One region of the Faecalibacterium butyricigenerans genome, then DNA from elsewhere that is predicted to be linked to it. Evidence: riboswitches for the same ligand, from Rfam matches in the RefSeq annotation. Region 1 holds a riboswitch; the other holds the start of a gene.
The links. A riboswitch is a leader RNA that binds a small molecule or an ion and turns the genes downstream of it on or off. The one in region 1 is predicted to bind thiamine pyrophosphate.
Positions count from the first base shown of each region.

Region 2: linked by a shared signal. The riboswitch ahead of LKD23_RS06605 (YkoF family thiamine/hydroxymethylpyrimidine-binding protein) and the one ahead of thiT (energy-coupled thiamine transporter ThiT) in region 1 are both predicted to bind thiamine pyrophosphate.

Region 1 covers NZ_JAJEQL010000004.1:63,879-84,043, forward strand. Annotated here, with positions in the region: gene LKD23_RS02750 (DUF5685 family protein) at 1-818, shown strand, start outside; gene LKD23_RS02755 (hypothetical protein) at 815-1,372, shown strand; gene glmS (glutamine--fructose-6-phosphate transaminase (isomerizing)) at 1,750-3,582, shown strand; gene LKD23_RS02765 (Ig-like domain-containing protein) at 3,760-5,241, opposite strand; gene LKD23_RS02770 (HlyD family secretion protein) at 5,274-6,386, opposite strand; gene LKD23_RS02775 (hypothetical protein) at 6,389-6,844, opposite strand; gene LKD23_RS02780 (endonuclease domain-containing protein) at 6,907-7,284, opposite strand; gene LKD23_RS02785 (hypothetical protein) at 7,703-8,146, opposite strand; gene LKD23_RS02790 (peptidase domain-containing ABC transporter) at 8,261-10,597, opposite strand; gene LKD23_RS02795 (hypothetical protein) at 11,035-11,433, opposite strand; tRNA gene LKD23_RS02800 (tRNA-Asn) at 12,077-12,150, opposite strand; gene LKD23_RS02805 (sigma-E processing peptidase SpoIIGA) at 12,517-13,350, shown strand; gene LKD23_RS02810 (sigma-70 family RNA polymerase sigma factor) at 13,358-14,077, shown strand; gene sigG (RNA polymerase sporulation sigma factor SigG) at 14,400-15,167, shown strand; gene LKD23_RS02820 (sporulation transcriptional regulator SpoIIID) at 15,203-15,454, opposite strand; TPP riboswitch at 15,563-15,663, shown strand; gene thiT (energy-coupled thiamine transporter ThiT) at 15,749-16,321, shown strand; tRNA gene LKD23_RS02830 (tRNA-Ala) at 16,461-16,536, shown strand; gene LKD23_RS02835 (GDSL-type esterase/lipase family protein) at 16,730-17,617, opposite strand; gene LKD23_RS02840 (hypothetical protein) at 17,786-18,073, shown strand; gene LKD23_RS02845 (cysteine desulfurase family protein) at 18,212-19,363, shown strand; gene thiI (tRNA uracil 4-sulfurtransferase ThiI) at 19,521-20,165, shown strand, end outside.
Region 2 covers NZ_JAJEQL010000012.1:60,673-69,813, forward strand. Annotated here, with positions in the region: gene LKD23_RS06575 (hypothetical protein) at 1-85, shown strand, start outside; partial or broken gene LKD23_RS06580 (GDP-mannose 4,6-dehydratase) at 482-862, shown strand; gene LKD23_RS06585 (PPC domain-containing DNA-binding protein) at 840-1,292, shown strand; gene LKD23_RS06590 (GNAT family N-acetyltransferase) at 1,373-1,843, shown strand; gene LKD23_RS06595 (AAC(3) family N-acetyltransferase) at 1,917-2,723, shown strand; gene LKD23_RS06600 (TraX family protein) at 2,760-3,530, shown strand; TPP riboswitch at 3,661-3,759, shown strand; gene LKD23_RS06605 (YkoF family thiamine/hydroxymethylpyrimidine-binding protein) at 3,854-4,498, shown strand; gene LKD23_RS06610 (ECF transporter S component) at 4,500-5,099, shown strand; gene LKD23_RS06615 (ABC transporter ATP-binding protein) at 5,103-6,614, shown strand; gene LKD23_RS06620 (energy-coupling factor transporter transmembrane component T family protein) at 6,615-7,355, shown strand; gene LKD23_RS06625 (hypothetical protein) at 7,535-7,744, opposite strand; gene LKD23_RS06630 (PfkB family carbohydrate kinase) at 7,930-8,763, shown strand; gene LKD23_RS06635 (tRNA (cytidine(34)-2'-O)-methyltransferase) at 8,774-9,141, shown strand, end outside.

The sequences.
Region 1 (20,165 bases):
CCTATCAGTGGTATCTGCGGGGCGTACGCCGTCAGCTTTACACCACCTATGGGATCTATCCCTGTTATTATGGCCTGCGCTACAACGGCGTGCTGTTTGCACTGCTGGCCGATAGTCTTGCAGGCCGCCCGGCGACCTGCAAGCGGATGCGGGTGCCCGGCACACTGCTCTGGCAGAATATGATGTGTCAGACGCAGGGCATCCGGCTAGCCGCACAGGTGGAAATCCTGCTCAGCTGGCACCGCATTCAGGATGCCCAGTGGGCGGATCTTCCGGTCGGCAAAAAGGTGCGCCGGGTGGTGGACACCGTGCTGCTGCGCAGAGCCTATAAAAAGGCTGCGGCAGAAAATCCGGCGCTGGAGCGTATCTTCGCGCAGGAGCGCGATCAGGCCAACGTCCAGATGGCCCTGAACGCCAAGAACTACCTGCTGGCCGCAGAGCCGAAGGGCAACCTCTACGGTGCGCTCTACTCGGTTCTGGCCACGGACGACCCCAACCAGCGCAAGAGTATGCACTATATCGGCAGCTGCATCGGCCGTGCGGCCTACCTGTTGGACAAAGCCGAGAGCTTTTCCCGGGACAAGGACAAGAAACGCTACAACATCTTCCTCGTGAACGGCATCGATGACCGGAACGCCGCCCGGGAAAACGCCCGGCGGCAGGCCCTTGCCATCGCCAACGACCTCGTCCGGGCCTATGGGATGCTGGACGTCAAGCTCAACCGCACCCTGCTGGACAACATCATGCTCCTCGGCCTCCGACACGCTATTGAGCCGCTGGACGCCGAGAACCAGCCGGTGCGCTGGGAGCTGCCGTGAAGGGCCGCAGGAGCAAGAGCTGGGCAATGGCCTACTGCGGCATGGCCGCAGCGCTCAGCGTGGCCATGATGCTGATGGGAGCGGTCTTTCCCATCGCAATGTTCATCGCCCCGGCGGTGGCCAGCTTCCTCATCGCCACGGTCTGCGTGGAGTGCGGCCGGACGATGGCCCTGACGGCCTACGGCGCGGTGAGCCTGCTGAGCCTACTCTTCGTGCCGGACAAGGAGGTGGCGCTGACCTTCGTGTTCCTGCTGGGGTACTATCCGCTGGCAAAGCCTTATTTCGAGAAAATACGCCCCGCTCTGCTGCGGGCCGTCTGCAAGCTGCTGCTCTGCAATGGCGCTGTGCTGGCGATGTACGGGCTGGTGCTGCTGTTGGTGCCGGCAGGCAGCATCGCCGAGGAGCTGCGCACTACGGCGCTGGCCGTCTCGCTGGTGACGCTGGCGATGGGCAATGTGGCCTTTCTGCTCTACGACCGCGCACTGCACAATATGCTGATGCTCTACCATCTGGTCTGGCAGCCGAAGCTCCACAAAATGCTGGGCGTCCATTGACGAGCGGTCCATTTTATGATATAAATAAAACCGACCTTTTCTGTCGGCTTCTGACAGCTCCGGAAGGAGCTGTTTTTTGTTTTTGGAAGTCGGCGGAATGAGACAGAAAGAGGGGATAAGACTACTTCAGTTGACGAGAAAGCGCCGGGCCACGCGGGTGACAGCCGTGAGGGTGACGAGGAGAGGGATCATCGAAAGTTTCGGCGGGTGTCCCTCCGGTTGAACAGGCTACCAGCCGCAGAAAAAGGAGAAAAAACGGCAGCAATACCGCAACAGACTCCTTTCAAAGAAAGCCATACAAGAACATAAACTTATCGTAAGAGGCTGACAGCCGCCGTGCGCGTTCGCGTCGGGCTGTCGGCATGGAGGTGTTTTGTATGTGTGGCATCGTAGGTTATTCGGGAAAGCGCAGTGCACAGGAAGTGCTGCTGAACGGGCTGGAAAAGCTGGAATATCGTGGGTATGACTCCGCAGGCGTTGCGCTGGCGCTGGAGGGCGGCATCCACGTCGTCAAGAGCAAGGGACGGCTGGAGGTGCTCCGCCGCAAGCTGGAGGCAGAGAGCCTGCCCGAGAGCTTCTGCGGCATCGGACACACCCGCTGGGCCACCCACGGCGAACCCAGCGATGTGAACAGCCATCCCCACTCCACCCCCCGCGTGAGCATCGTCCACAATGGCATCATCGAGAACTACGGCCCCCTGAAGGCCGACCTGATGGCCAAGGGCGTCACCTTTGAGAGCGAGACGGACACCGAGGTGCTGGTCAGGCTCATCGACTATTTCTGCTGCACCCAGCCCAAGGCAAGCCCGCTGACGGCTCTGCGGGAGGCGCTGGGGATGGTGCGCGGCAGCTATGCGCTGGGCGTGCTGTTCCGGGCCGAGCCGGACACCATCTACGCCGTCAAGAAGGAAAGCCCCCTCATCGTGGGCTGGGGCGAGGGCGAGAACTTCGTAGCCTCCGACATCCCGGCCCTGCTCAAGTATACCCGCCGCTACAGTGTCCTCGAGGAGGGCGACATGGCGGTGGTCAAGGCCGACGGCATCCGGTTCTATGATGCCTTTGGCAAGCCGGTGGAGCGGGAAGTGCTGACCGCCGACTGGGACGAGGAGGCCGCGGAGAAGGGCGGCTATCCCCACTTCATGCTCAAGGAAATCCACGAGCAGCCCGCCGCCATCACCGCCACCGTCAGCCCCCGTGTGGAGGATGGTATGCCCGACCTCCGCCTCCCGGAGCTGACCGATGAGCGGCTGCGGAAGATCCGAAACATCCACCTCGTAGCCTGCGGCACGGCCATGCACGCCGGTATGGTGGGCAAGACCGCCATCGAGCGGCTGGCCCGCGTCCATGCCGAGGTGGATATCGCCAGTGAGTTCCGCTACCGTGACCCCATCCTCGACCCCGAGGACCTCGTCATCATCATCAGCCAGTCGGGTGAGACCAGCGACACGCTGGCGGCTCTCCGCCTCGCCAAGAGCCGGGGCGTCCCGGTGCTGGCCATCGTCAATGTGGTGGGCAGCTCCATTGCCCGCGCGGCGGACTACGTCCTCTACACCTATGCAGGCCCGGAGATCGCTGTGGCGTCTACCAAGGCCTATATGGTGCAGCTGTGCACCCTCTACCTCTTCGCGTTCCGTCTGGCCTACGCCAAGGGCCGTCTGAGCGAGGCTGAGACCGAGCACCTGACTGCCGAGCTGCTGCGGGCCGGGGAGGTCATCCAGCCCCGTCTGGCGGACTGCGAGCAGATCAAATACCTCGCCAGCCGCTTTGTCAACACCCAGAGCTGCTTCTTCATCGGACGCGGCTTCGACTACGCCCTCTCGCTGGAGGGCAGCCTGAAGCTCAAGGAGATCAGCTACGTCCACTCGGACGCCTACGCTGCCGGTGAGCTGAAGCACGGCACCATCAGCCTCATCACCGAGGGCGTGCCGGTCATCGCACTGGCGACCCAGAAGCAGGTGTACGAGAAGACCATCTCCAACGCCAAAGAGACCAAGAGCCGGGGCGCACGGGTCATCCTCTTCACTACCAAGGACGCCGTCGTTCCCGACGGCGTGGCCGACTATGTGGTGCGTCTGGACGACTACGAAGAGCTGCTGATGCCCCTGCAGCTCATCGTGCCGCTGCAGCTGTTCGCCTACTATATGGCCGTCCTGCGCGGCTGTGACGTCGATAAGCCCCGCAATCTGGCAAAGAGCGTGACGGTGGAGTAAAAGTGCCCCGCTGAAAGGCTCTCCCTTTGGGAGAGCTGGCGCGGAGCGCCTGAGAGGGCAAGGACGCTGAAGGGAGAGACTTTAGCCCGCTCGGAGCAACTGTAATACGATAAACAAAACAGCGGCTGCCGTAGTCTTCAAGGACTTACAACAGCCGCTGCTTTTCTTTTATGAGAGTTACCAGAACCAATAGCGTTTCTTGATGGCGATATAGGCGATGATGATGCCCACGATGACCACAAGACCCGCGATGAAGAAGGTAAAGTCCACATGGACGAAGCGGAGATTCTGGGTGGTCAGCAGATATTCGCCCGCCGTGTCTGCCTCAAGGACATGATCCCTGTAGCTGTTGAGGAACTGCCACTTACCCTTGACGGCGTTGTGGAGGTAGACGCGGGTGTAGGCGGCGTTGTCGCCGGTCATCTCGACCTGAACGACGCCGGGCAGAGCTGCGCCGCCGTTGAGGGTGAAGGTGACGCCGTACTCAGAGGGGGCAAAGCTCAAGGCAGTGCTCACCTGTGCGGCGGTGTTCTTCACGCCGGTGCCTGCGATGCGGATGGTGTAGCCGTCGGCCTCCACCACGAGGGTCTTGCCGCTGAGGCGGAGGGCGTTCAGCATCTCGCTGGTGACGACGGGCACTTCGCGCTGTGCAAAGGCCACTTCATCGCCTTCGGCAGCCTCGATGGCCTCCACGACGGGGTCGATGAGGGCCTCCCCGCTGCCGTCGCCGCTGTTGTCACCGCTGCCAGAGCCGCCGCTGGATGCACTGCGGTTGACGATGACCGTCACCGAGGCGGACGCCGTGCCGTTGGACACGACCACAGAGGTTGCGCCCGTGCCCACAGCGGTGATGACGCCCTTGGCGCTCACAGAAGCCACCTTGGAGTCGTTCGACTTGAAGGTAAGGGACTGGGAGGCCGAGGAGGGAGTCACTTTTCCGGTGATAGTGCGGCTTGCGCCCGGCTTCAGGACGACGTAACTGGTGTTCAAGTCAATGGACTGACGATCCACGCCGCTGTTGACGACCTTGATGGTGGCCGAGGCGGTCACATCGCCGCTGGTGGCGGTGATGGTGGCGGTGCCGGGGGCAACGCCGGTGACTTTGCCAAAGTTGTTGACGGTGGCCACAGCCGGATTCGAGGAGCTGAGGCTCACGCTGGCGTAATTCGATGCACTGGTGGGCAGCACGCCCAGCGACAGGGAAGTGGTGTCGCCGACGGAGATGGTGTTCGAAGCCAGCGTGATGTCCATCTCCTTGACGATCATGGAGTCGTCCAACTCGGTGGTGATGGTGTAGACGCAGCTGACGCCGTTTGCGCTGGCGACGACCTGCGCCGTGCCGACGCCCACGGCCTGTGCCACGCCCTCAGACGTCACGGACACGATGGTGGGGTCATTGGACAGGAAAGTCACCGTGGCGGTGCGTGCGGCCTTGGCGGGCAGGATGACAGGCGAGAGCTGCTGCGCCGTGCCCACCGTCATGGTGGAGGCGTAGCTGCCGGTCTCGACGCTCTCCACCTCCGCAGCAAGCCACGGCAGAGAGATGGCAGCCGGGGCGGCCGCAAAGGGGCTGGCGGCTCCGGCCGGAAGCGCAGCGCCGCCGGCCAGCAGACCCAGCAGAGCGGCGCTCACGGCCAGCATTTTCGGGTTCAGTTTCATTCTTTCGTACCTCTTTGGGCGTTGGTGTGCGCTCAGCGGAACAGGACGCCCAGAGCCTCCATCGCGTATTCGAAATAGGTCAGCTTGTCGTACTCCACACGGGCGGTGACGCTCATGCCGTTGGACAGATCGACCTTGTCGCCGCTGTTGCTGATGACATAGGTGCTGTCCGGGGTGATGGTCATTTTGTAGTAGGAGCCGGAGGAGCTGGCGGTCACATCGCTGTCGATGGAGGTCACGGTACCGGTCAGGGTGCCGTAGGAGTACTCCGACAGGCCGGTGATGGCGATCTTGCAGGGGTCGCCCACATGGAGGAGGGGCCGGTCGCTGAGGGTGACGTAGGCCACCACCTCGAGGTCACTGTTCTCGCTGGCGACGGTGGCCAGCGGGGTGCCGGCGCTCAACACCATGCCCACCTTATAGGGCGTGTCCATGTGGATGACGCCGGAGGTGGGGGCGTAGATGTAATAGTCGTTGGCGCCGGTGTTCAGGGCGTCCAGCTGGCTCTGCAGATTGTCGATGTTGCTCTGCACGCTGGTCAGGCTGGCGGAGATGGACTGCAGGGTGGAGTAATACAGCGCTTCCACCTCGCTCTGGTTCTGCTCCATCAGGGCTTTGATCTGCTCGTCGGAGTAGCCTGCGGCCTGATAGGGCGAGGCGTCGAAAGCCTTCTGCGCCACCTGACTCTTGTAAGTCTCATACTGGTAGTAGTAGGGCTGATCGTCGATGTCCGTCTCGCTGAAATAGTTCTTGTCGTCCTGAATGGACTTTACCAGCTTCTCGTACTGGGACTTCTGCTTTTTGTAGATGTCCAGCTGGCTCTGGATGCTGTCCTGCTGCATATCGAGGTCGGTGCTCTTGATGTGGGCGATGAGGTCGCCCTCGTTGACGTAGGTGCCCTCAGAGACATTCAGCTCGGTGATGGAGCCGGAGTAGCTGGACATGATGTAGGTCTTGTTGGCGGCCTGCACCGAGCCGCTGGACTGGCTGACGTAGGTGCGGTAGTTTTTGGTGCTCCACACCACGAGGAAAAGCATCAGGGCGGCCGTCAGGAGGACGAGAGCATACCCGAAGGGAGGCAGCTTCTTCTCCATCATGATGCGGCGGTCCTGCAGCTCGGTGATGTCGCGGATGGTCGTCGTCATAATCACTTCGTCTCCATAAAGGTATCGACCACGCCCTCGTCGTCGTCCTGATTGACGAAGACGGTGTAGACGGTGCCGGTCAGCTCCAGCTCATGCTCGAAAGCCATGATGTTCAGCTTCTGGGAGGCAAGGCCGCTCTGGCTCATGGGGCCGACGTAGTGGGCGTACAGGCAGTTGCGCACCCGCAGCACGGCGTCCATGGTGTAGCCGGCCTCCATGCGGGGGATGAGCTGGGTAGCCTGCTGCATCATGTAGACCTCAGGCTGGGGGTTGGGGCCAGCAGGGATCTTGACGCACTGGATGATGGGGCCGAGGGGCTGCGCGCCGCTGCTCTTGATGAAGTTGTGCAGCTGGGTCAGCACGATCTGCATATTGTTGAACTCCTCGGGCTGGATGCGGCGGCTGACCACGTTGGTCAGCTTGAGGGTCTTGTTTTCTGCGGTCTGGATCTCTCTCATGATTTTATACCACCTGTTCTTGGTTTCATTGCTTGTAATAGGCAATAGCAAAAGGTAGAATCTTATTCTGCGGGGGCAATGCGCCGATGGATCGTGCAGTCGATTTGTCCGCAGACAGCTTCAAACTGCTGATTTACTTCACGGTTGGAGAAGCGCAGCACTTCAATGCCATATTGCTCGATGATGCAGCTTCGCTCGTGGTCGTAAAGCACCCCCTGCTCAGTATAGTGCTGAGAGCCGTCTAATTCAATGACCAGCTTTGCTTCTGCGCAATAAAAGTCTACGATAAAAAATTCTATCACGCGCTGTTTGTAGATTTTTATCGGATAATTGCGCAAAAAGCCAAACCAAAGTTTGCGCTCCTGCGGCGTCATTTCGTGACGAAGGCCCCTTGCACGAGAATTTAAGCGGCGGTCATAGGGCAGGTTGTGCACAGGCATAGAACATCTCCTGTTTCTCGATGACCACAAGCCAGAGGCTGCCCGGTCAGGCTGTCCTTCGTCCAACCTCTCAGTCTGCTTCGCAGCCAGCTCCCCTAGTAGGGGAGCCTCTGGCGAAGAGGCGAAACTTTCCGGTATGCCAAGGCCTCCCCTCGCTAGGGGAGGTGGCGCGGCGTCAGCCGTGACGGAGAGGTTTCTACATTTTGCTATCACCTATTACTCATCCTACGATGAATATTAGGCATCACTTTATTATAACGGTTTGGCGGTGCGGAATAAAGGGCCAAACTGTAAATTTAATAAAAAAATAAGATATGCCCGGAGGCAGGTGCCTCCGGGCATACCATTACGAGGCATTGTCATCCGGCGGCCCGAGAGCCGCCGGACGAAATACACTTCAGATTCTAGGGGTTACTGATTAGTAGGTCTCACCGAAAGCGCCCATGACCTTGTCGTTGAAGCCGACCTTGGCATCGGTGGTGCCCAGGGTGTAGGCGACAGAAGCCATGCCCAGAACCTGCATGACCTTGTTGCCGAAGGTCATGTCGTCAGTACGAACAGGATTCTTCGGGTCGGTAACGTCCCACAGGCCGAACATGTTCTGGTTGATGGAACCATCCTCACCGAAGATCTTCTCGCCGTCATCGCCGCCCCAGTTGCCGCTGAACATAACGCCCAGAGTGTTAGCAACAGTAGATGCGAAGAAAGAGTTGCTGATCAGTTTGATCACGTTGGTGTTGAAGGTCTTGACGTTAGAAGCGTTCCAGATAGGAGCGGTGGTGTCAGCCAGAACGGAGAACAGGTCAGCGCCGCCGTAGACGACCTCAGAGTTAACAGCAGTAAAGTTTGCAGGCATCATCATAATGAATTACTCCCTTCAAATGAATGAAAAACAAATTTAGTCGGCCCAGTTCCCAGATGCGCATCCGGAAAGAAAGCCATTTATGTAACCGCGTGCGCACGCGGCTGCAACGAATTAGTAGGTGATGGACTCGCCATCGTCCTCGTCCTCCACCACTTTCGCGGCGGCGGCAGGTGCGGGCTGCTCCGCTTTTTTCTTGTTGCGGAAAATGCCCTGCTGCAGGCTCCAAAGCTCGTAGTACTTGCCCTGCTTTGCCAGCAGCTCTTCGTGGGTGCCCCGCTCCACGATCTCGCCGTGATCCATGACCAAGATGAGGTCACAATCCCGGATGGTCGAGAGGCGGTGGGCGACGATCAGCATCGAGCGGTCTGCAAGCTGGTTGTAGATCATATCAAAGATGGTATTCTCTGTGCCAAAGTCCAGACTGCTGGTGGATTCGTCCAAAATATAGAGGTTCGCATCCTTCAGGAAGGCCCGGGCCAGAGCCAGACGCTGCTTCTCGCCGCCCGAGAGGCCGTTGCCGGCTTCCTCGAGGTAGGTATTGTACTGCAGCGGCAGCTTCCGGATGAACTCGTGGGCATCTGCCTTTTTGGCAGCGGCCTTGACCTCATCGAGGCTGGCCTCCGGTCGGGAAATGCGGATGTTGTCGTAGATGGTCTTGCTGAACAGCTCGACGTTCTGGGGGACATAGGCGATAGCGCGGCGGACAGAGGCATTGCTGTACTCGTCCAGCGGGACACCGCCCACGCTGATGGAACCCTCCTCCGGCTCATAATACTTGAGCAGGAGCTTGGTGATGGTGGATTTGCCGCTGCCGCTGCTGCCCACGAGGGCCACCTTCTTGCCATAGGGGATGGTGAAGGAGACGTGGCTCAGGGCCGGGGAACGGCTGCCGTAGCGGAAGGAGACATCCCTGAATTCAATATCACCGTCGATCTTTTCCATCTCGGTGTATTCCCGGGTCTCGTCCTGCTCGGACTCGTAATCCATGATCTCGGTCAGACGCTTGATGGAGATCTGTGCCTGCTGGATGGACATCTGCAGGCCGACCAGCTCGCTGACCGGAGAAGTAAAGTAAGAGGAAAGGGTGCTGAACGCCATATAACCGCCCAGCGTCATCTCACCATTCAGCACCTGCATGATACCGACGTAGGACGTTACCATGCCGAGGATGGTGGTGATGAGGGTGGAGATAAGGGACTGCACCGTGCTGATCTTGCTGGAGCGCAGGCTTATCTTCAGGCTCTTGATGTACTCCCGCTCCAAAGCCTCCAGCTCCCGGTCTTCCTCTGCATTGCACTTGACCGTCTCGATGCCGCGCAGACTTTCGATCATCTGGCTGTTCAGGATGGCCGACTGCTGCATCGTCTCTTCGTTGATCCGCTTGAAGGGCTGCTTGAAGATGAAGACGAGCAGGATGCTCAACAGGGTAGTGAAGATGGAGATGGAGAAAAGGGTGGCATTCATCCGGAAGAGGATGACGCCGGTGACGCAGGCCATCACAATGTCCATCGCAACGCTCAGCGCGATGCTGGTGAACACCGATTTGATGGTGCTGGCGTCGGAGTAGCGGGTCGTAATTTCGCCGGTCTTGCGGGTGGCGAAGAACTTCATGGGCAGCTTGAAGACGTGCCCGAAGTAGCCCAGCATCAGCGGGATGTCGATCTTGATGGACAGATAGATGAGCACCCACTGCCGCACCATGCTGATAAGGGCGCTGGTGACGCTGACTAGGCTGAACACCAGAATCATCGAAATCAGCAGGCTCTTCAGACCGTAGGGGAGGATCTCATCCATCAATATCTTGTTGAACATCGAGGATGCGATTCCCAGAACTGTCATGATGACCGAGCTGAGGATGGCGTAGAAGAATAGCTTTTTCTGGGGAAGCAGCAGGTCGAGGAAACGCTTGACCATACTGCCATGCTCCTGCTTGCCTGCCTTGAACTCCGAGGTGGGGGTCAGCAGGAGCAGGACGCCGGTAAAGTTCTTGTAGAACTCATCGAGGGAGATCTTCTTCAGCTCTTTTGCCGGGTCGCCGATGATGACGTAATCCCGACACTTGAACTTCTTCCCCTCGTCGGCGCATTTTTTTCGTGCTTCCTCTTCCTTGAGGACGTGCCGCCGACGCTCGCCGTCGTCCTTGATGGTCGTCTTTTTGAAGACGGTCACGAAGTGGGCGAGGCCCTCGTCGGTGATGACCTGCGCGATGCAGGGGACGGAAAACTCACTGAGGAAATTTTCGCGGTCTACGCGGACGGCGGCGGTGCTGAACCCCAGCTCCTCCGCGGCCTTCTGCAGACCGGTCAGGTTTGTGCCTTTCAGGTCCGTACCCATCATGTCCCGCAGGCGGGTGATGGTGATCTCCTTTTTGTAATGGAGGCACACCATTGCGAGACAGGCGGCAGCGCAGTCGGTAGTGTCGTGCTGCCGGACGTAGGTATAACGCATAGATGCTTCCTTTTTGGTTTCTATCTCAAAACGCCCCTGCGCCAGCTGGCGGACGGACGGTTTGGCGAAGAAGAAAGGGCTTCTGACTGCTGCGCCTTACACACTTCTTGATAAAAGCAGCATACAGCTCTCTGCCTCGCCCCGCCCTGCGGCCAAGCGGAGCAGAGAGCAGCTGCTATCAAAAGAAGGGAGCGCCTACCCTTTGATCATTTTGGTCGGCCCGGAGAGGGTATTTTGACGTATCATCTCCTGAACCTTGGGCATAGTATAACACATTCTGTCGGCTTGTTCAAGAGGACAATTTTTAATAAACCCTTAATTTTTGAAAAAAATGTGAAAAAATTCTCAGTTTGGTAACAAAAGAAATGCACAAAAGCGCGGCGAACCGCGAAAGTCCGCCGCGCTTTTTTTACAGATTGCTTAGAATGCTAAAAGAATTAGAGGACAGTGCCATCAATCTTAGCAACCTTCTTGACAGTCAGGACAGCAGCATCCTTCATGCCCAGAGTGTAGACAACAGAAGCCAGACCCAGAGTGGTCATGATCTTGTTGCCGAAGTTCTGGTCGTCACCAGTAGCAACATGGCCGACCTTGTACAGAGCGGAGAGGGCACCGTCGTCGCCGAAGATCTTGTCCTCGCCCCAGTTGCCACCGAACATGGTGCCCAGAGTAGCATTCAGCAGCATACCGGTGAAGCTGTTGCTGATCAGGGTGATAACATTGCTGTTGAAACGCTTCACGCTCTCAGCAGTCCAAGCGTTGGGCAGGTAATCAGCCACAGCGCCGCCGTAGACGACCTCTGCATTGACAGCAGAGAAGTTTGCAGGCATCATCATAATGAATTACTCCCTTCAAATGAAAAAAAACGAATATGATCGGTCTCCTCCCGGTTGCGCAACCGGGAAAACCTATGTAACCGAGTGCGCACTCGGCAACATCACGAGTTAAGTGGGCTGTAGTGCCTTTTTTGGAGACACCTCTACTACATTTTACCATACTTCCCCATCTGCCACAAGGCCAAACGGCCAAGAAAACAGCCAAAACAGGGAAAAAGTAGAAAAAATGCATGGAAAGTACGCTGCCGCCTGCCCCTCACAGCCGCTCGGCTGGGGCAAAAACGCCAGAATCTCCAAAAAATCCATTACAGCTTGGATGTAGTGTAACACAAATACGCCATTTCTTCAAGAGGACTTTTTTTAATTTACCCTTAATTTTTGAAAATAATGTGAAAAAGGCTACAGTTTGGTTACACGAGAGAGGGAAACCTCTCCGTCATTGCTTCGCAATGCCACCTCCCCTACCGAGGGGAGGCCTTGGCATACCGGAAAGCTTTGCCTCTTCGCCAGAGGCTCCCCTACTAGGGGAGCTGGCGAGCAAATGCGAGACTGAGAGGTTGGACAAAGGAAGAGCTGCCCTAAGAGAACGAGCTTGACGGGCTGGCAAACAAAAAGCGGCAGGGAAAGCTCCCCGCCGCAAAAGCGCCTCTTGCCTGACTCGAACAGGCGACACCCTGATTAACAGTCAGGTGCTCTAACCGACTGAGCTAAAGAGGCAGATATTCATTTCTCTGCGGCCTTGCCGCGAGAAGTATTATACCGCATCTCGGGAGAGTTTGCAAGGGGTTTTTGTGATTTTTTGCACACTTATTGGTTTTGTAGTGCTCCTGTAAGGCTCTCCCCTTGGGAGAGCTGGCGCGAAGCGCCTGAGAGGGCAAGGACGCTCACAGCGAAACTGCTGCGCGGTGATAACATCCCTCTGACAAAGAGCCTGCCTATCGCTGTGCCTGCAGCTCTATCGCCATGGGCTTGCCCTCTCCGTCACCTGCGGTGACACCTCTCCCAAAGGGAGAGGCTTTGTCCCCCCTCCCGACTCTTTTCCCCCTCCCGCTCTGCTACCATAGAGAGAGGGGGGTGGGGCTTGTGCGGACGGTCATCTATCTGGACGTGCTGCTTTTGGTGAATTTCGTGGTGGGGGCGGCGTTCCTGCTGGCGGCGGGGCTGCTGTGCGGGGCGTGCTGTTCGCCGCTGCGGCTGGTGGGCGGCGCGGGGACGGCGGCGGTGTCGTCGCTGGTCCTTTTGGCCCCCACCGCGCCGTGGCCGCTGGCCCTTACTTATAAAGGTACGACTGCCGCCCTCTGCGTGGCTGCGGCCTACGGCTGGCAGGGCGTGCGGAACACCGCCCGGCTGACGGCATGGTTCATCCTGCTCAACCTGACCCTTACGGGGGCGCTGTTCCTGCCCGGCGCGGCCTGCAACAACCTCAGCTTCTACCTGCCGGTGTCGCCGGGGCTGCTGCTGGCGTCCACGGCGGGGGTCTGCGGCGGGGTGCAGGGGGTGATGCACCTTCTGGGACGCAGTGGCTCGGCCTGCTTCGAGGCCCGGCTCCGTGTGGCGGGGCAGAGCGTGGAGCTGAAAGCCCTCTGCGACACCGGTTTCCACGTACAGGAGCCGCTTTCGGGCCGGGCCGTGGTGTTGGTGCGGCTGGGGGCGGTGCGTCTGCCCGAGGCGCTGCAAACCTATCTGGAACGCTGCCTCGCGGGCGGCGGGGGAGAGCCGAGGCCGGAATGGGGCGTGCGGTTCGTGCCCTGCCAGACCGTCGCGGGCCACTGTCTGCTGCCCGCCCTGCCCGCTGCGCTTTCCTGCGGCGGCAGGACGCAGGAGGGCATCTATGCGGCCTTCTGCGATACGCCGCCCCCGCAGGGCGGCTGGACGGCCCTCGTCAGCGCGGAGATGGCGTCGCTGTTGGGGAAATGAGGATACGATGGGAGGAAATCTGCCTGTGTTTCAACGATTTGTAAAGTTTTTGCAGGGCCTTTGGGCCAGACTCAGCTGGACGGGCGGCGCGCACTACCTCAGCGGCGGGCCGGGGCTGCCCCCGCCCCTGACCCCGGAGGAGGAAAAAGCCCTTCTGGCCCGGATGGCCGACGGCGACCCCGCCGCCCGGGATGCGCTGATCACCCACAATCTGCGGCTGGTGGTCTACCTTGCCAAGAAGTATGAGGGCAGCGGCGTCCCCTCGGAGGATATGGTGTCCATCGGGACGATCGGCCTCATCAAGGCCGTGAACACCTTCACCCCGGAGCGGAGCATCAAGCTGGCCACCTACGCCAGCCGCTGCATCGGCAACGAGATCCTGATGTACCTGCGCAAAAGCTCCAACCGTCGGCAGGAGGCCAGCATCGACGAGCCGCTGAACATCGACGGCGACGGCAACGAGCTGCTGCTGTCGGACGTGCTGAGCAGCGAGGAGAATCAGGTGGGCCAGCGCCTTGAGCAGGACGCCGAGCGGGCCAGCCTCCGCCGCTCGGTGGAGCAGCTCTCGCCCCGGGAGCGGCAGATCATGGAGCTGCGCTTCGGCCTGCTGGACGGCGTGGAGCGGACCCAGAAGGAGGTGGCCGATGCCATCGGCATCAGCCAGAGCTACATCTCCCGGCTGGAAAAGCGCATCATACGGCAGCTGAGGGAACAGCTGGGGGAGTAAACCTCTCAGTCTCGCATTCGCTCGACAAGGCCGGGTTGCGGCTCTCAGCGTCTGCTTCGCTGTCGCTTGCATCCTGCTGGCCGCTGCCCCAACAACGACTCCCTGTTTCTGCCACTGGCAGCGGTCGTCGTTGTTGCCCCTACCGAGGGGAGCCTCTGGCGAAGAGGGAAAACTTTCCGGTATGCCAAGGCCTCTCCTCGGTAGGAGAGGTGGCAGCGCGTCAGCGCTGACGGAGAGGTTATCCTCCTAAATTTGGAATGAATGCCGCCCCGCCCCTGCGGCCATACTTCCGGTGAAACTAAGACACCGGAGGCTAGAGAGGATGTACAACAAGGTGGAACTGTGCGGTGTGAACACCGCCGAGCTGCCGATCCTGTCCGAGCAGGAGAAGCGCGATCTGCTCACCCGGGCGCGGGCAGGGGACAAGGCGGCTCGTCAAAGCATGATCGAGGGCAACCTGCGGCTGGTGCTCAGCGTCGTGCAGCGCTTTTCGCAGCGGGGCGAGAATATGGACGACCTCTTTCAGGTGGGGTGCATCGGCCTCATCAAGGCCATCGACAACTTCGACCCGGCCCAGCAGGTGCGGTTCTCCACCTACGGTGTGCCGATGATCATCGGCGAGATACGGCGATTCCTGCGGGACAACAACGCCCTGCGGGTGAGCCGCAGCCTCCGGGACACGGCCTACCGGGCCATGCAGTCCCGCGAGGAGCTGGAAAAGCAGCTGGGCCGTGAGCCGACCGTGGAGGAGATCGCCCAGAAGACCGGCCTGCCCCGCCGGGAGGTGTCGGCGGCGCTGGAATCGGTGGTGGAGCCGTTGAGCCTCGAGGAGCCGGTCTACGCCGACGGCGGGGATGCCGTCTACGTCATCGATCAGGTGCGCGACCCCGACGGCGAGGACAGCTGGATCAGCGGGCTGCAGTTCCGCCAGACTGTGGCGGGCCTCACCCCGCGGGAGAAGCGTATCATGGAGCTGCGGTATCTCAAGGGTAAGACGCAGATGGAGGTGGCGCAGGAGATCGGCATCAGTCAGGCGCAGGTGAGCCGTCTGGAAAAGGCGGCACTGGAGCAGTTCCACCAGCAGACATGACAAAAGCGGCGGTACACAGTGCACCGCCGCTCTTGTTATCGGGGCTTGTGGTATTTCTCCCGGGTGGCCGCGCCACCCCGCAGGTGGCGCTCGGCTTTGTTCCGGGCCAGCACCATCTGCACCTGCCGGAACAGCTCCGGCCCTACCGTCCGCAGCCGCACCGACACGTCCTTGTGGACGGTGGATTTGCTGCACCCGAAGGCCCGCGCCGCCGCCCGCACGGTGGCTCCATGCTCCACGATGTACTCTCCCAGCAGCAGCGCCCTCTGTTCCGGATCACCTTTCATGACTGCTCCCTCCCGCCAAAATGTGCTTGTTCCAGAATATGTGTCCGGCTGGCTCGATATGCTGCCGGGGGCTTGACTTTTGACGCAGAGCGGCTATACTGAAAGCGGACATGAAAACAGGGGCGCCGTGAGGCTGAGATCTGCTGTGGGCAGAGACCCTTGAACCTGATCCGGGTAATGCCGGCGTAGGTAGTTTGCGGAAAGGTCCCGATTTTCACAAACAGCCCGTGCGCCTGCCAGAAAAGCAGGCGCATTTTGTTTTTGTGTACTATTGTTATGAGAAGAGGAATCCTTATGTCGAAATCTTACTCCAAGACCCGGGTGCTGGTGGAGTGCGCGCTGATGATCGCCATCGGCACCGTGCTGTCCAACATCAAAATTTTCACCATGCCCAACGGCGGCAGCGTCACTCTGCTGAGTATGCTGCCCTTTGTGCTCGTCTCCTTCCGCCACGGCGTCAAGTGGGGTCTGTTCACCGGTCTGGTGAACGGCTGCCTGCAGATGCTTCTGGGCTTTTGGGCACCCCCAACGCCCACCTTCCTCTACTTCCTCGGCGAGATCCTGCTGGACTATCTGGTGGCGTTCATGGCTCTGGGCACGGCAGAGTTCTTTGCCCGCCCCTTCAAGAACCGGATGGTCGGCGTGGCCGTCGGTACGGCTGTTGCAGGCTTCCTGCGCTTTATGTGCAGCTTTTTGTCCGGCGTCCTCGTCTGGGGCAACCTGAATGAGGGCCTGAGCGCATGGACCTACAGCCTCGGGTACAATGCCAGCTACATGCTGCCGGAGACTCTCCTGACCGTGGTGGGTGCTGTGCTGCTCATCAAGGCGGCCCCCCAGATCTTCGACCGCCAGTACGCTAAGGCCTGAATGATACCAGAATAAGAGTCCCGCCGGAGCCTGAAAAGCCCCGGCGGGATTTTTTTGCACGATTTTGAAAAAAGATGTTGACAACTGCTCTTTTGACTGGTATAATAAACCACGTCGTCAGGGACGACACACCAGCTCTGGGGGATTAGCTCAGCTGGGAGAGCGCTTGCATGGCATGCAAGAGGTCAGCGGTTCGATCCCGCTATTCTCCACCAAAAAGCACTGTACTTCGCAGGAAGTACGGTGCTTTTCTTTTTGCTGAAGCCGATGGGGACTGCATTGCTTTGCCTGCAGTGTTTTCGGCCCAGTGACACCCCGAAAAAAATATGCTGCCCCGGAGCAGACCGGGCAAAGCAAAGCCTCGGAAAGCTCTGGGGGCAGCATCTCTCATTTATGTTTATGGTTCGGTCAGGTGTGGGTGCAGAGGTACTCCACCCATGCGTCATACCCGGCGGGCAGCAGATGGTAACCGTCCGGCTGGGCGTATTCGGCGATCAGGTCGCCGTTCTCGTCGGCCAGCGCCTCCCAGAGGTTCAGGAAGGTGCAGCCCTTTTCCAGTGCGATGGCCGAGAGGGCGTCGTTGATCTCACACAGGCGCTGTTTGTAGAGGCCGGGGGACTTCTGGCTCACTTCGGGCCGGACGGGGGTGATGGACTGGACGTAGATCTTCGTGTTGGGCAGCGCCTGCGAGATCATGTCCAGCATCAGCCGGTAGTAGGTGAGGAAGCTGGAATAGTCGTTGTCGGCGGTGAGCACATTGGTGCCCAGCAGGATGTAGAGCGCCCGGGGCTGCTGGGAGGCCAGCGCCTCCATCGGGATCTCCTTTTCGCCGTCGGCCCGGCGGCAGGTGGTGTTGTTGACAACGGCGTTGGGGCCGACACCCTTGTAGGCGCAGAAATGGGCGTTGGGCAGGCCGGTGTCGTACATCTGCATCCCCTGCGTCAGGCTGTCGCCCAAGAAGCTGACGTCCGAAAAGCTGCTCCGCTCCACGGCGGGGCTGGCGGTCTGGGCTGCAAGGCGGAAATCCATCGCGGTCATGCCGTTGTCGAGGGTCTGGACGTTGAGGCGGCGGGCCGGAGTGTAGCTGATGGTGTTCCACTCGCTGCCGGTCAGCTCCTGCTGCAGGATGGTGGGGCCTTGCTGGGCGGCATTGGGGGACGGCTCACGGTGGAGACGCTTCCAGAGGATGCCCACAGCGGCCAGAAGCACCAAAAGGATGAGCAGCGCGGCGGTGATGAACACCCTGCGCCAGCGCCGGTGAAGGATGCGGCGGCGATATTCCTGATAATCTGCCATAATGTCCTCCTGTGGCGGAACGATAGCTTTCACCCCTATTATACAGCACCGCTCCGGCCCGTGCAACCCGTGAGGAAAAATTCCCATATTCAGGGGGCCTGCCCTTGCGTTTCCTATTCTAAATATGATATACTAAAGTGAATCAAATATGATAGGGAGGCTTTCACGATGCCATTTACTCCGAAATTGACTTATAAAGGCAAGCCCCTCGTCCGCAAGGACAATGAGCTGTATTATGGCTGTATGACCGACCCGTATGTGCTTTATCTGCAGATCCAGTCCACCAAGACGGTGGGCGGCGTGGATGTGGCAGACAAGGTCCATCTGCAGCTGCTCTCTACCGATGAATCCAAGCCCCGTGAGGCCCGCGTGGCCCGTCAGACCACCAAGAACGGCCTGTACAATGCGCTGGACATCGGCAGCATCTGGCTGCAGAAGGCAAACGAGAACGTCTGAACCCAAATCGCAAGCTGCTGAAAGGGGCTGCCCCGCAAGGGGGCGGCCCCTTTTTTGCTGCACGAATATTTTGCGTTCTGCGGAACTTTGTGGTATACTTAATCTGATATTTTATGCACAAAAGGCAGGAATGAAATTATGCTGCAAAATCCAGAACTGCATTATCTGGACAACGCCGCCACCACCATCGTCGCTCCCGAGGTGGCAGACGTGATAGACAAGGCCATGCGGGAGCACTGGGCCAATCCGTCCAGCCTCTACGCCCCGGGAGCGCGGAGCGAAGAGGCCCTGAACGCGGCCCGCGCCGCTGTGGCCCGCACGCTGGGCTGCAAGTCGAAGGAGCTGTACTTCACCTCCTGCGGCAGCGAGGGCAACAATCTGGCTCTTCTGGGCGCGGCCCAGACCCGCACCTTCGGCAAGGGCATCGTGGTGTCGGGCTTCGAGCACCCCAGCGTCCAGCGCCCGCTGGAGCGTCTGGCCGCGCAGGGCTATCACGTCACCGTGGTGGCCCCGCAGCCTGACGGCACGCTGGACATGGGCAGGATGCTGGAAGCGGTGGACAAGAACACCATCCTCGTGGCCTGCATGATGGTCAACAACGAGATCGGCACCCGCAACGATGTGGAGCGTCTGGCCGCGGAGGTCAAGCGCCGCAACAGCCGCACCATCGTCCATGTGGACGCGGTGCAGGCGTGGATGCGGGTGCCCATCAAGCTGGACAACATCGACACGATGGCGGTCAGCGGCCACAAGATCCATGCGCCCAAGGGCGTCGGTGCCCTCTATCTGAGCGACCGGCTGGTGCAGGCGTTCCAGCCGCCTTACCTCGGCGGCGAGCAGGAGCGCGGCCTCCGCCCCGGCACCGAGAACCTGCCCTATGCGATGGGCCTCGCCGCAGCAGCCACCCGCCTTGCGGGCAGCATCCGGAGCCGCGATAAGGCCATGCGTGCCCTCAACGACCGTCTGCGCGCCGGCCTTTCCATCTTCCCGGAGGTGGAGATCAACAGCCCGGCGGGGGCGGTGCCTGAGGTGCTGAACTTCAGTGAGAACTGCATCAAGAGCGAGACCATGCTGGCGTGGCTGTCGGAGAAGCAGATCTATGTCTCGTCGGCCAGCGCCTGCGGCAGGGGACAGCCCAGCCACACGCTGGCGGCGATGGGCCGTGACCCGCTGGCCATTGATACGGCCATCCGAGTGTCCTTCTGTGCCGACAACACCCCGGAGGATGTGGATGCCTTCCTCGAGCGCTTTGAGGACGGCATGAAGCATTTGCAGAGAATCAGAAAGTAAGGGGCGCGTTCCGGGAGCTTTCTCCTCGGACACGAATCGGGCCATTCCATCACCCGCCCTATTGCCTTCGGCAACAGGGTCCCACCCCAGCGGACGGTCCTCGGAGAAACTCCCGGAACACCGACGAACGCACAACATAATATCAGGAGTAACTACTATGCGAGAAGTCATTATGGGCTATCAGGGCGAGATGTCCCTGAAGGGCCTCAACCGCAACCAGTTCGAATCGACGATGATGAAGATCCTGCGCTACCGCCTCAAGACGGTGGGCAGGTTCCGCGTCTACTGCACCCAGTCCACCTTCTACATGGAGCCGGAGGAGGACGACATCGACATGGACCTCGCCTTTGAGCGGGTGAGCAAGGTGTTCGGTCTCGCCGCGCTCAGCCGCGCCGTGGTCTGCGAGAAGGACTTTGACACCATCTGCCAGACCGCCGAGGACTATCTGGGCGACAGTCTCCATGGCATCAAGACCTTCAAGGTGGAGGCCCGCCGCTCGGACAAGACTTTCCCCATGACCAGCCCTGAGCTGATGCGGGAGCTGGGCGCTTACCTGCTGGGCAAGCACAACTACCTGCGGGTGGACGTCAAGAACCCGCAGTTCAAGGTCATCGTGGAGATCCGCGATTACGGCGCGTATATCCACGGCCCGAAAATACAGGGTGAGGGCGGCCTGCCGGTGGGCACCTCCGGCCGCGCCCTCAATATGCTCTCCGGCGGCATCGACAGCCCGGTGGCGGCGTACCGGATGGCAAAGCGCGGTCTCGGCCTCGACCACATCCATTTTGCGTCCCCTCCGTAT
Region 2 (9,141 bases), on a different contig from region 1:
TTGCCCTGAAACCACACCTGAGCGGGCGGTTAAATTTAGAAGAGTTAATCCGCCGCGTAACAGAATGGATGCCCATGGAGCATAATCATAATCAAGAAAAGAACGTATAGAGCGCAAGTAAGCCCTACAAGGCTCAGATCGGTTCGGAACCGACTGAAACCCTTGTAGGGCTTATTTTTTTGTAAATTTTTTTGTTCCTTGCTTGACAACCGCATAGGGTCAACCAAGAAAACCTACGATAACTAAATGGTTTTGACGGCTTGAGTTGTCCTTCAAATGTTTTATTTGTTGAAAAACTGCAAGAAGCGGGAAATCCTGAGGGTTATATGTAGGTGGCTTTTGGAAGCTCTGTTTTGACCCACAAAAAGGAGCAGCAAATAAAGATTGCAGGAGAGTTCAAGCCTACGGTGGATTGCCTTTGTGCGATCCGCCGTGGGTTTGTTGCTGTTTATATAGAAAAAGTGAGGAGTGCAGAATGTACATGAATGACGGAAATAAAACGAAAATCAATCTGAGAAACAAGAGTGTTTTTATCACGGGTGTAGCTGGTTTTATCGGTTCTAACCTTGCAAAGAGACTGCTCTCCACGGTGGAGGGTGTCAAGGTTGTGGGTCTGGACAACATGAACCACTATTATGATGTGCGCCTGAAGGAAGCACGTTTGAACGAATTGGAGCAGTTTGACAATTTCAGCTTCGTAAAAGGTAATCTGGCAGACAAGGCTGTGATCGAATCTATCTTTGAGCAGTATAAGCCGGAAATCGTAGTGAACCTCGGTGCGCAGGCGGGTGTCCGCTATTCCATTACGAACCCTGATGCCTATGTGGAAGCAAACTTGATTGGCTTCTATAACATTCTGGAAACGCTTTGGCAGTAAGATCATTGTCCGCATCGATAAGGACGAGGAAATCCTTGAAAAAGTAAAGGAGCTTGCGCTGAAGGAAAACATCCGCCTCGCCGCCGTTCAGGCACTAGGGGCTACCAACAGCTTTACGGTGGGCGTGTACAATGTGGCGGAAAAGAGATACTACGCCAACACCTTCAGCGGCAGCTTTGAGATCGTTTCTCTGACCGGCACCATCAACACCATGAACGGTGAATTTTACACCCACCTGCATATGAGCGCCGGGAACGACAAGGGCGAGGTGTTCGGCGGACATCTGAACCGGGCAGTGGTCAGCGCCACCTGCGAGATGGTGGTCGATGTTCTGGACGGAACGGTAGACCGTGCGTATGACCCTGTTACCGGGCTGAACCTGTTCCAATTCCAGTCTGATAAAGAGAATGTTTGAGGATAAGCTGCCGGTGGATGCCGACATAGGAACCACCGCGGAAAACGGGCAGCTTTGAAAAAGCTTTGAGGAAAAGTGAAATGAAGATTCGGAAAGCAGAGGAAAAAGATATTCCAAGACTCCTTGCCCTGCTGGGGCAGGTATTGCAGATCCATGCAGAGATCCGCCCGGATATTTTTATTCCCGACACCACCAAATACACCGTCTGTGAACTGGAAGAGCTTCTGAAGCAGGAGGAGAAACCCATCTACGTTGCCGTAGACGAGGATGATGTGTGCAGAGGCTATGCCTTCTGTCAGATGCAGGAGCAGCCTTTTTCCACCAACATGGTGCCCTTCAAGTCGTTGTTTATTGATGACCTTTGCGTTGACCGGCAGGCACGGGGGCAGCACATCGGAGAAAGTCTGTTTGAATATGTGAAGCAGCAGGCAAAAGAACTGGGCTGCTATGAAGTGACCCTGAACGTCTGGGCAGGAAACACCCCGGCAGAGCACTTCTACGAAAAGATGGGCATGAAAACAAAGGAACGGCAGATGGAGTACATCCTGTGAATCGGGTGAGAGCGATGACGCTCTGATCGGGTACTATTTTTGAAAAACCGCGATGTGAAAAAGGAGAAACCGCATGACATACACAAAACAGACCCTCCAGCAGGATCTTGCTGCCATGGGGCTGACTGGCACTGAGACCATTCTCATCCACTCCTCCATGAAGTCCATTGGTGCTGTCGAGGGCGGTGCAGACACGGTTCTGGACGCGCTGATGGAGTTCTTTGCGGAGGGTCTGCTGTTGCTGCCCACCCACACATGGCAGTCCATCGATCAGGACCACCCGGTGTTCGATGTCCGCCGCAGTCCCTGCTGCGTGGGCATCCTGCCGGAACTGTTCCGGCAGCGGCCCGGGGTAGTGCGTTCTCTTCATCCTACGCACAGCATCGCGGCCTGCGGCAGGGGCGCAGCAGAATATCTGGCAGGGGAACTGGAAAACAACACCCCCTGCACCCCCGGTGGCTGCTACGACCGTCTGCGGGCGGTCGGTGGAAAGATCCTGCTGCTGGGCGTCAGCCATGCCCGGAACACCTTCCTTCACAGCGTGGAGGAGGTGCTGAACGTCCCCAACCGGCTTACCGACAAGCCCTTGCAGCTCACTGTGGTGGATGAAGCCGGGGCAGAGCACACCGTTTATATGCGCCGCCACTACAATGCGCAGCAGCCCCACATCTCGGAGGATTTCGTCAAGCTGGAGCAGGCGTATCTGGACTGTGGCGCAGCGAAAAACACAAAATTTGGCGACGCGGCGTGCATCTTGTGCGACGCGAACGAGCTTTTTCGAGTGACGCGGCACATCCTTGCCCCTGCCCCGGAGGCGTTTGTCACCGAGCCGGTGATCCCGGCGCAGCGCTGGAAGGAGCTGTGCACGGAAACACGATAAGAGACAGAATCCCGACAAGAGAAAGAGGAAAACAGAATGCAGACATACAGCCGCAGACCCTCTGCTGTCAGCCGCTTTGAGCTTAGCGCAGCAGCACTTCATATCATTGCCATGGCACTGATGCTGATGGATCACCTCTGGGCGACCCTTCTGCCGGCGCAGGACTGGCTGACCTGTGCCGGGCGGCTGGCGTTTCCCATCTTTGCGTTTATGGCGGTAGAAGGCTACTTTTACACCCGAAACCTGAAGCGTTATGCCCTGCGGCTGCTGCTGTTTGCACTGCTTTCGGAAGTGCCCTTTGACCTGATGTATGGCGGGACATGGTTCTACCCGGTGCACCAGAACGTGATCTGGACGCTGCTGCTGGGGCTTTTGGGTGTGCATCTGATGGAAACGGTGCGCAAAAAGCAAAAGCTCTGGGTCTCACTGCCGGTGTGTGCCGTAGTAGTGGCAGCAGGAGCGCTGCTGGGAACACTGGGTATGACGGATTACTACGGCGCTGGCGTGCTGACTGTGTTCGCCTTCTACCTCTTCCGGGGCCGGAAATGGTGGTGCCTGCTGGGACAGGCGTTGACCCTGTACTGGATCAATGTGGAGCTTCTGGGCGGGTTGATGTACCCCATCCGGCTGTTCGGCATGGAGTTTGAGCTTTGCCAGCAGGGGTTTGCGCTGCTGGCGCTGGTGCCCATCTGGCTGTATCGCGGGCGGCAGGGCTGCCACAGCAAACCATTCCAGTATGCCTGCTATGCCTTTTACCCTGTGCACATGCTGGTGCTTGTGCTGGCGCTGAATTTCGTGAATCGATAGACATCGCCAGAAGCCCATGAACGTCTCCATGATCACAGTGGAAGCCGCCACCCTTCACCAAAGTGCAACAAATATTTGACATTTCTGCACGGCTGCGGTATGCTATGCAGTGGCAATAAAAAGAGAATCATCAGAATGCTGGAGGGGCCTTATGCTGAGAGGGTTCACACCCGACTCCCTGCACCTGATCCGGATAATACCGGCGTAGGAAATGCATTTCTGCTGCTTGATACAGTGGGCCGTTTGACTCGCTGGCAAGGGGGATGCTTTCCGGACGAAAAGCATCCCTTTTATTTTGCACAAACAAAAAAGAAGGAAAGACTATGAAAACTGAAAACTGCTGTACCGGCTGCAACCGTCCGGACCTGCCCTGGGCAGGCCGTGGCACGGAACTGCCCATTGCAGGCTGCCGCTTTACCCTGTACCCGATGTCGGATAAATACATCGAGATCATTCTGGGCGCGCTGGAAAAGACGGACACCTCCGCCGTGTGGAGCGAGACGGATGCCCTTTCGACGGTCTACCGCGGCAAGCTGCCCTATGTGGCAGACGCTGTACAGGCCCTGTTCCTGAACGCTTACCGCCCCGGCGTCCACATGGCGCTGGAAGGACAGTTCTCCAAGGGCTGCCCGGGGGACGTGTCCGGGGATACAGTACTGAATCGTGAGGGCGAAGCCCCCAATGCAGAGCTGGTGAAGGACATCCACTTCCCGGTCCACTGCAAGCTGGCTCTGTATCCGCTGGGCGATGCCCAGTATATCGACGAGATCGCCAAGGTGTGGTATATGGCACAGGAGGAGGGCCTGAACCCCAAGACCATTCACTACGCTACCCGCATTGACGGCGACGTGCAGGATGTGTTCACCTACCTGACCCATGTGTGTGAGCGGATGGAGAATGCCCCGGCAGTCCACCACTATGTCCTGCACTTTACCATGAACTGCAACAGCCCGACGGAGGAAAACTAAAATGAATACGAAGAATTGGAAACTGAAAGATGTTCTGTTGATCGCCATCAGCGCCGTGTTGTTTGGCGTGGTCTACCTTGGCTGCACCTACATCGGCGGCGTCCTGTACGGGATGCTGACCCCGTTCGGCATGGCCTCTCTGGGCTATGAGCCGTTCTATGGCATCTACTTCATGGCAGGCGCATTCGGTATCTATGTCATGCGCAAGCCCGGCACCGGCCTCATCGCGGAGCTGCTGGCGGCTGTGCTGGAATGCCTGTACGGCAACTATTTCGGACCCATCATCATCCTGTCCGGTCTGGTGCAGGGCCTTGGCTTTGAGCTTATCATTGCGCTGAAACGCTACAAAAAGTTTGACCGGTTGACCATGATCCAAGGCGCAGTCATCTGCTCTGTCCTCACCCTGATCTACAACCTGTTCATCAGCGGCTACAGCAAGATCGCGGTTCCCGTGCTGGCCATCATGCTGGTGGTGCGGATCATCAGCGCCATCGTCTTTGATGGCTTCATCACCCCGATGCTGGCCGATGGCCTCGTCAAGGCAGGTGTCCTGAAGGGCTATGCTGTGGCACAGGGGCAGGACATGGATCTGGAGGACTAAGGAATGTCGGCTGATCTCGCGCTGGAGCTGGAAGATGTCGTGTTCCGCTATCAGGAAAAAGGCAGGCGCAACATTCTGGATCATACCAGCCTGACCATTCCGGCTGGGACGCTTACGGTCCTGATGGGCGGCAGCGGCTGCGGAAAAAGCACGCTGGCTGCGGTGGCCGCAGGACTCTACCCTGAGAACGGCGGCTTTTTGGAAAGCGGCATCATCCGGCTGTACGGGCAGGATCTAAAGACGCTGGACCCCCAGAAGCGCGCCGCCTACCTGACGGTGCTGTTCCAGAATCCCGACTTGCAGTTCTGCATGAATACCCTGCGGGAGGAGATGCGCTTCTGTCTGGAAAACATCTGTATCCCTGCCGGGAAGATGGATGAACGAATCGAACAGGCCGCCGCAGAGCTTGGCATCGCGCCGCTGCTGGATCAGCCCCTTTCGACCCTGTCCGGCGGCGAAAAACAGAAAGCGGCTCTCTCCTGCCTCTATGTCATGGAGAGCCGCTGCATCCTGCTGGACGAAAGCTTTGCAAATCTGGACCACGAGGCGGCGATCCAGCTGCTGGAGATGCTGCTCAGAATGAAAGCCTCCGGCCGGACCATTCTGGCCATCGACCATAGGGCAGACCTCTGGCTGGAGGCTGCGGATGAGATCATCCTGCTGGAAGAGGGCGGCAGAGTGGCCGCCCGGAGCATCAACTGCAAGAATCTGCCGGAGCACCGCGCGGATTTTGAGCGGCTTGGCCTGTTTTACCCGGGTTCCCGGTCGGAACGGACTGTGGCCCGCCCGGCAGAGGGCAAACCGCTGCTGCAGTTCCGGGGAGTCAGCATCCGCAAGGGGCTGCCCACCCGGCGCAAGTGGGGCCGACCGGTGTACGATGCTCCCTTTTTGGTGCAGAATACGGATGCGGATTTCCCGGCGGGCTGTATGACCGCTGTTCTTGGCCCCAGTGGCACCGGAAAGACCACCACGTTTCTCTCGGTGCTCAGGCAGCACCCCTACACGGGACAGATCTTGTTTCAGGGGCGGGACATTGAAAAAATGAAGCTTAAAGAGCTGTATCGCCATATTGGCATCGTTTTCCAGAACCCTGCGAACCAATTCGTCACCCAGAATGTGGAGGACGAGGTCTGTGTGGGGCTGCGACTCTGGGAGCCGGGCCTCTCTGACGAAGCCTGCCGCCAGCGTGCCGAGGAATTGCTGGACCGCTACGGCCTGAAACGGCAGCGGCGCTATTCGCCCTATATGCTCAGTCAGGGCCAGCAGCGGCGGCTGGCTGTCCTCTCGGTGTTGGCAGGCGGACAGGAGCTGCTCTTACTGGATGAACCTACCTATGGTCAGGATTCCCGCTCGGTGAACGCGATCATGGAGCATCTGCGGGAGAAAGTGGAGCAGGAGGGACTGACGGTAATCTTCATCACCCACGATACCGAGCTGGCTGCGGCTTGGGCCGATAAAATCTACCGGCTGGAAGACACCATGCTGGTGGAAAAAACCGCCGGGGAGGTGCTGTAAATGCTGGAACGCTGGAATCCTACCGTAAAAGCATTTACGGTGCTGGTCTGTGTCATTCTGCTCTCATTCGAGTATCTGGTCAGCCTGAACCTGCTGGTACTGGCCGTCTGCCTGTTGCTGTTGGTGTTCTGCTCCCGGGTAAGCCTGAAAAAGATCGGTGTCATCCTGCTTCCTGCCTGCGTCGCGGCATTTGGCTTGTTTGTAATGGGCCTTTACTATGCCCGGGGCGGCAGCACGCAGATCGTAGATATGAGCAGTCTGTCGGCCATGCCTTACAGCGTGCGTGCGGCAATGTCCCAGAACCTGTATACGGCGCTGCAGCTGGCGACCCGTCTGCTGGCCTATGCGGGGCTGGGCATCCTGTTCGCGCTTTCCACCGAGGGCGATTTCTTTATTGCGAGCCTGCTCCACCAGTGCCACCTCCCGCCTAAGTTTGCCTATGGCATCTTGGCGGCGTTCCACCTGATGCCGGGAATGGCACGGGAGTATGCGCAGGTGCGCACAGCTTTTGCGGTGCGTGGTCTGAAAATGGGGCCGCTCTCCATGAAGCCGGTCTTCACGATGCTGGTCAACAGCGTCCGATGGTCGGAGTCCATCGCCATGGCCATGGAGTCCAAGGGCTTCTGCGGGGAGGCACCGCGTACCTACTATACAGTGCCCCGGGTGCACTGGTACGACTTGGCCATTGCCGCGCTTATGGTGGGCGGCGTGGTGCTTGGAATGCTGTTTCTAAATCTCTGAGGTGGGTTTCCATCATAATAAGGAAGCCGCCGAGAAGGTGGAGGCAGAGATCTCCAAGAGCGCGGAAGCATACCTGAAATAAAATCGGCGGTACGGCGCAAAGCCTTCTGCCCCGACAGACAGCAGCACCCCGGCCTCCCTTAAAAAGGGAAAGCCGGGGTGCTGTTGTATCGGCCCGGTCAGCCGTCCATCCGGCGCTCGACGAAATCATCCACCATCTTGTCCAGCTGGCTCACGGCGTGCTCGGCGCCCTTCGCCAGCTTGCGGGCGGTGCGGCGCATCTGGCGCTGGCTGGTGTTGGTGGCCATGACGCCGGCAGCACCCAGTGCGGCCCCGGCGGCCATGCCGAGCAGGAGCGGGGCGGTGGAGCTTGCGTGTTCGTTTTTCATGGGAGAAACTCCTTTCGAATCGGAAATTTTGGGCGGTGAGGCTAGTATTTCCACCAAAGGATTCACTATACGCTTTTTTTGTGCAGGAAAATGTGGTATACTGTATCATATTCTGATAAACTGGGCTGGCTGTGGGCTGGCCCGGCTTATGGGAAAAGGCATATCCTGCGAAGGAGGTTTCTTTTTTGCTGAAGATAACAGAACCGAAAAAAGTTCTCTGTATCCACGACCTTTCCGGCGTGGGGCGCTGTAGTCTGGCGGTCATCCTGCCGGTGCTCAGCGTCATGGGCATCCAGCCGGTGGCCCTGCCCACGGTGATGCTCTCCACCCACACCGGCGGCTTTGGCGCTCCGGCTCGTCTGGACGGCTGCGCCTACGGGGAGGCCGCGCTGGAGCACTACCGGGAGCTGGGGCTGAGCTTTGACTGCATTTACACCGGCTACCTCGGGGGCGAGGCGCAGGCCGCGCTGGCCGAGAAAGCCTTCGACCTCTGGCCCTCGGCCTACAAGGTGGTAGACCCCGTGATGGGGGATAACGGCAGGGCCTACACCACCGTCACCCCGGCCTTCATCGACCGGATGCGGCAGCTCTGCCGCCGGGCCGACCTTATCCTGCCCAACGCCACCGAGGCCGGGCTGCTGCTGGAAAAGCCCCTGCCCGACCCGCTGGACGAGGCGGGCGCACAGGCGCTGGCCGACGAGCTGGCGGCGGCGCTGGCCCCTAACGTGGTGGTCACGGGCTTACAGCTGGACAAGTACATTGCCTGCGCCGGTGCGGGCCGCGAACGCTTCGTGGTCAAAAAGCTGCACATCGCCCGCAATTTCCCCGGCACGGGCGACCTCTACGGCGCGGTGCTCATCGGCTCGCTGATTCAGGGCAACGCCCTGAGCGCGGCGGCAGACAATGCAGCGGAATTTGTGGCGCTGGCCATCCAGAAGACGCCCTATGACCAGGACACCCGCTTCGGCGTCTGGTTCGAGCCTCTGCTGCCCCGGCTGTGCCCGCTGCGGGAAGAGTGAGGCGGCGGATATGAGCAAAAAACCGACCCTGAACATCGTGCTGGTGGAGCCGCGCATCCCGCAGAACACCGGCAACGTGGCCCGCACCTGCGCCTGCACGGCCTGCCGCCTCCATCTGGTGGGGCCGATGGGCTTTGCCATCGACGACCGGAAGCTCAAGCACGCCGGGCTGGACTACTGGCACTATCTGGACATCAGCTATTATGATGGTCTGGACGACTTCTTCGCCCGGAACGCCGGGCCGTTCTACTACTTTACGACCAAAGCGCCCCAGCGCTACACCGACGTCGCCTACCCGGACGGGGCCTACCTCGTGTTTGGCCGGGAGGACGCCGGGCTGCCGGAAGCGCTGCTGGCAGCCAATCAGGAGCACTGCAT